DNA from 2 places in the Shewanella sp. CAL98-MNA-CIBAN-0140 genome. Region 2 is predicted to be linked to the other one. Evidence: riboswitches for the same ligand, from Rfam matches in the RefSeq annotation. Region 2 holds a riboswitch; the other holds the start of a gene.
The links. Region 2 has a riboswitch for thiamine pyrophosphate ahead of AAEY93_RS00250 (TonB-dependent receptor). Riboswitches for the same ligand answer to the same signal wherever they lie in the genome.

Region 1 (2,494 bases), on a different contig from region 2:
GTCGCTAGCGCTGCGATAACCTGCAGCCACATTACCGCTGTGCCATGTGACCGTATCGCTATTCGCAAAAATGGGATTTAAGCTACTGATTTTTATCACACCGGCAATATTATCGCCGCCAGCACTGACAGGAGATACCCCCGCGACCACCTGCGCAGAACTGATTTGATTTGCAGACACATAGGAGAGCGGCGGATTCATGTGATTGGCACATGATGCGGTAATGTCGCTGCCATCAATAAGTATCTTAATGCGATCGCCCATCATGCCATTTAAAATAGGTAAGGCTGATACGCCACCGGCTTGTGAAAAATCGACGCCTTGTTTTTTGAGTAGATTTTCTGCTGAGCCTAACAGGTCTTTATGTGCAGTTTGTTGTCCGTGTACCGTGACGTGTTCAATGCGAGAGCTATCTTGTGCAGTGTACTGCTTAGCTATCACTTGTGGCGTAATGGCAACACTGATCGCCAATGCGATTGATGAGTAAAGCCAAGGAGTATTGCTTAATACATTAAGTGTTTGCTCAGTCGATTTTGTCAAAACGATCACCTTTTTCGGTCAAGGATATGTACCATTGATGAATGCTATTAATGGTACATATGAGATTTGAAAAAATTATAACCTGCTAATAAACTTAATAAATGCGGCATATTGTCGCACCTTTGTTTAAACTTGCGTCATAGGATGAGTTAATATTTTAATGACACATGAGTCAGGCTATCCACTACGCCGATAAGTGATGATATTGGTACTATTTACACATTAAGGTCTTGTTATTTTGATACAAGCTTGCTTATACTGGCGGACATCTTGTCGGAGTGCCATTATGGCTGAGACCGTTTATTCGGGATCCGTTGAACCTGATCAGGCTAGAACCTGCGAAGGAAACAAGCGTAATAATCATGATTATTGAGGAAGATAAATAAAGTATTAACAACAGAATAAGTGATGCTTAATCCCGGGTCTATTTATCGGTTTTGATATCCTGTTAGGTTATTATTTTACTATTTTTTACATATGATTATTAACGTGAACAATAGCGTTTGTATTGTTCACTGCTGCTATCAACACCTCTCCAGACAAGCAACTCTACTCTTAATAATGAGGTTGCTAATGTCAAATCCAAACCGTCGTCAAACTCGAGCTAACGCTCAACAATTTATAGATACCCTTAAACCGTTACAACACCCTAATTCTGAAAAAGTCTATTTACCCGGCAGCCGCGCGGACATTAATGTTGCTATGCGCCAAGTTAATCAATCTGATACCGTGATGGGTGGCAGCGATGCCGAGCCCATCAAGCAAGCTAATCCGCCTATTATGGTGTACGACTGTGCCGGTGCTTATTCTGATCCCCGAGCCAATATCAACGTCCGCCAAGGTTTGGCTAAAATTCGCCAAGCTTGGATTGATGAACGTGCTGACACCGAACAATTATCCGCAGCAAGTTCTGGTTTTACGCAGCAAAGACTCGCCGACGATGGTGTAGACCATTTACGTTTTGATGCTCTTGTTGCCCCGAAACTCGCTAAAACAGGCAAATGTGTGACCCAAATGCACTATGCTCGCCAAGGCATTATCACCCCAGAAATGGAGTATATTGCCATTCGTGAAAACATGGCTCGCAGTGAGGTTACAGACAGTGTACTGACTCAAAAAGCACCTGGGGAAGCTTTTGGCGCGCATATCGGCCAGTTAATTACCCCTGAATTTGTTCGCGATGAAGTGGCTCGAGGTCGAGCGATTATTCCGCTTAATATTAATCACCCAGAAACTGAACCTATGATTATTGGGCGTAACTTTTTGGTTAAAGTGAATGCCAATATTGGCAATTCAGCAGTGACATCTTCAATTGAAGAAGAAGTTGAAAAACTGGTGTGGTCCACTCGTTGGGGCGCAGATACGGTAATGGACTTATCGACAGGGCGCTATATTCATGAAACGCGTGAATGGCTTATTCGTAATTCTCCAGTGCCTATTGGCACAGTCCCCATTTATCAAGCATTAGAAAAGGTTAATGGGGTTGCTGAAGATCTTAATTGGTCAGTGTTTAGAGATACCTTAATTGAACAAGCTGAGCAGGGAGTGGATTATTTTACTATCCACGCCGGCGTGTTATTGCGTTATGTGCCGATGACGGCTAAACGCTTAACCGGTATTGTGTCGCGTGGCGGTTCTATTATGGCTAAGTGGTGTTTAAGCCACCATAAAGAAAGTTTCTTATATGAACATTTTCGCGATATTTGCCAAATTTGTGCTCAATATGATGTGTCGTTGTCATTAGGCGATGGCATGCGCCCCGGCTCTATTGCCGATGCCAATGATGAAGCCCAATTTGCAGAATTAGCAACCCTAGGTGAGTTAGTTAAAATTGCATGGCAATATGACGTGCAAACGATTATTGAAGGCCCTGGTCATGTGCCGATGCAGCTGATTAAAGTCAATATGGAAAAACAATTAGCCCATTGTGACGAAGCGCCATTTTATACCTTAG
Region 2 (2,494 bases):
CTGGATAAGTGTTGTATTCTGAATATAAGTCATTATCTTCTTTCAAATTCATCGCATACACACCCACTAACCAGTCGGTGCTATCTGCCCAAATTCGTCCGCCATTTTTTGACGATAGACGAAACTCTTGAGTTAAGGTTTTGCGGTCACCCTCTTTATCCCAGGTATAATCATAAACACAAGGTTCGGTAACATTAACGACACCATCGGCATCATAAGCCGTACAAGCTTTACTTGCCCAATAATCGGAATTAGCCCAATCGCCATCATAACCATTATGGTGGTTGGTTTGCGCGAATGAGGTTAACGAGGTGAAGTCAAATGTTTGCACACCAGTATAAATAAACTTAATCCCAGCCCCTGTGGTTTTTTGGGTATCGATGCCGGGTTGGTCGGTTAAGGTGTTGCTGCGATTATTATCCAATGTCCACACATCATAGCCATTATCAAAATTTGCATGTAACAAGGTTAAATCAACTTGCAGATCGTCGGTAGCATACCAACGTAATTTAGCTCTGGCAGTTAACTCGTCACGTTCATTGGTATCGTCGCGATTAAGATAAAGGTTGTCACGGTAGCCGTTTTGGTTATGTTGCTCTAACGATACTCGATAGAGCAATTTGCCTGAATCATTTAGCGGACCGGAGCTGAAACCAGAAAGAGTAGCAAGATTATCATCACCTAAGCTGACTTTTGCACCATGCTCAAACGATTCAGTGGGGTCATTGCTTTTTAAGTAAATTAATCCGGCTAACGCGTTGGCACCATATTGGGTGCCTTGTGGACCACGTAAGACTTCCACCTGCTGCATGTCGTACATGCTCGACACCATACCAAGGCCAGATAAGTCGATGTCATCGACCACAAAACCAACTGATGAGTTAGGTGCGCCTTGATATTGTTCTTGCTCACCAACGCCGCGAATTTGAAAATATTTAGGACGAGAGCTGCCGCCGGACCAATTAAAGTTAGCGATAGAGTTAAGCACATCTTCGAAATGTTGTGCGCCTTCATCTTCAAGTTGTTGAGCGTCAATGACGGTCACGCTAGAGGGCATTTTATCAAGACTGATATTACTAAAATCAGCATTAACAATAATGACTTCCATTTTTTCATATTCGGGGGTGACGCTTTCGATATCAGCAGTTTTAGCCATAACAATCGGCGAGCTTAACGCTGCAAAAACAGCTAATGCTATGGGTGTCTGGTGTAACGTAGTAGGATTTATCGTGAACATAGGACCTCAAATGATTATTTTGAGATCCGGCAAGAGTAGAGAATAAGAGGTGCACCTAACGATAGTGTGGCCCATTCCTACGCCGGTATAAGCCGGATCAGGTTCTAAGGGTTCGTCATACAGACATCTCAGTTCAGGTTTTACTGAACACCCCTTGGCGATCACGATTATAAACTAACTCCTGTATGATTACACTCGCTACAATACAATTTGATAACGTAACGATGCAATTTATTAACTACCAGGCTTGGTCACATCACGTAAACCTCTTCAATAACGTCGCGATGATATTAATAAGAGAAGGTTTCACGCACATAAATCTCAAATCGTGTCGCTTGCGCATTGGGGGCAACCGCACTGACTTGTAACTGCTGCTTGCCATGTAATTTAATCGACTTCCAACTGCTTGCTTCATCTTCAACCGTCAATCCACTGGCATCAAACCAAGTGAATTTATATTGTAGGCGCAAGTCAGTACTCGATTGACTTTGAATTAAGGCTGAAGCTTTAATTAAATCAGCGATCATAATGGCTGAAATATCCACCACAGCGACCTCATTAGCAAACGATGAGTTATCAACCCTCACTTGCCCCGCAGAATCCACTGCGATGCCCGCGGTATTATGCGCGCAGGCACTCAGTAGCAATGTTGTCGCGATAAACCATAATGAAGCTAGTTTCATACAATATCCCCCTCAAAACCGATGCAATTATAGCCGTGGCTTAATAAAGATCCAAGGCATGGCTAATCTAATAAAAAATGAGCTCGTGCTGTGGCAATAAGTTGCTTTCGGTTGGTTTGCCAGCAGTTCATGCTTACATTTGCCACCCGACGACCTTGACGGGTAATTTTACATTCAGCAAAGGTATCTTGATGCAAACCTGCGCGTAAATAATCAATTGAAAAATCGACAATTTTAGGCACTTTCTTGGCTTGCATAAATACCATTAGCTGCACAATAGCGGACATTTCCATAAACCCAGCAAGCACCCCACCGTGTATAGCCGGCAAAATAGGATTACCAATATTGTCATCTTTGGCGGGCAGTCTAAACACCATCTCATCACCAAAACGGGCCACCGACATACCAATAAATTGTGAATATGGTACTTTTTCAAGTAGATAACTATAGTCGTTCAGTTCAATGGCGCGTTTCACCACATCTTGAACATCTAAACGCGCCGGTGTACTTTCGTTGGTTTGATCAATCATGGTTTAACCTCAGGTAAATTCCCCATTAACGCTTGACGAAACTC

Region 1: it holds a riboswitch for thiamine pyrophosphate, as region 2 does, so the genes downstream of both, thiC (phosphomethylpyrimidine synthase ThiC) here and AAEY93_RS00250 (TonB-dependent receptor) in region 2, are expected to answer to the same signal.

The regions. Positions count from the first base shown of each region.
Region 1 is NZ_JBEOPI010000024.1:31,193-33,686, reverse strand. It holds gene AAEY93_RS13335 (TonB-dependent receptor) at 1-540, opposite strand, end outside; TPP riboswitch at 805-904, shown strand; gene thiC (phosphomethylpyrimidine synthase ThiC) at 1,114-2,494, shown strand, end outside.
Region 2 is NZ_JBEOPI010000001.1:57,436-59,929, reverse strand. It holds gene AAEY93_RS00250 (TonB-dependent receptor) at 1-1,237, opposite strand, end outside; TPP riboswitch at 1,295-1,402, opposite strand; gene AAEY93_RS00245 (YcfL family putative periplasmic lipoprotein) at 1,528-1,920, opposite strand; gene AAEY93_RS00240 (PaaI family thioesterase) at 1,983-2,450, opposite strand; gene AAEY93_RS00235 (PaaI family thioesterase) at 2,447-2,494, opposite strand, start outside.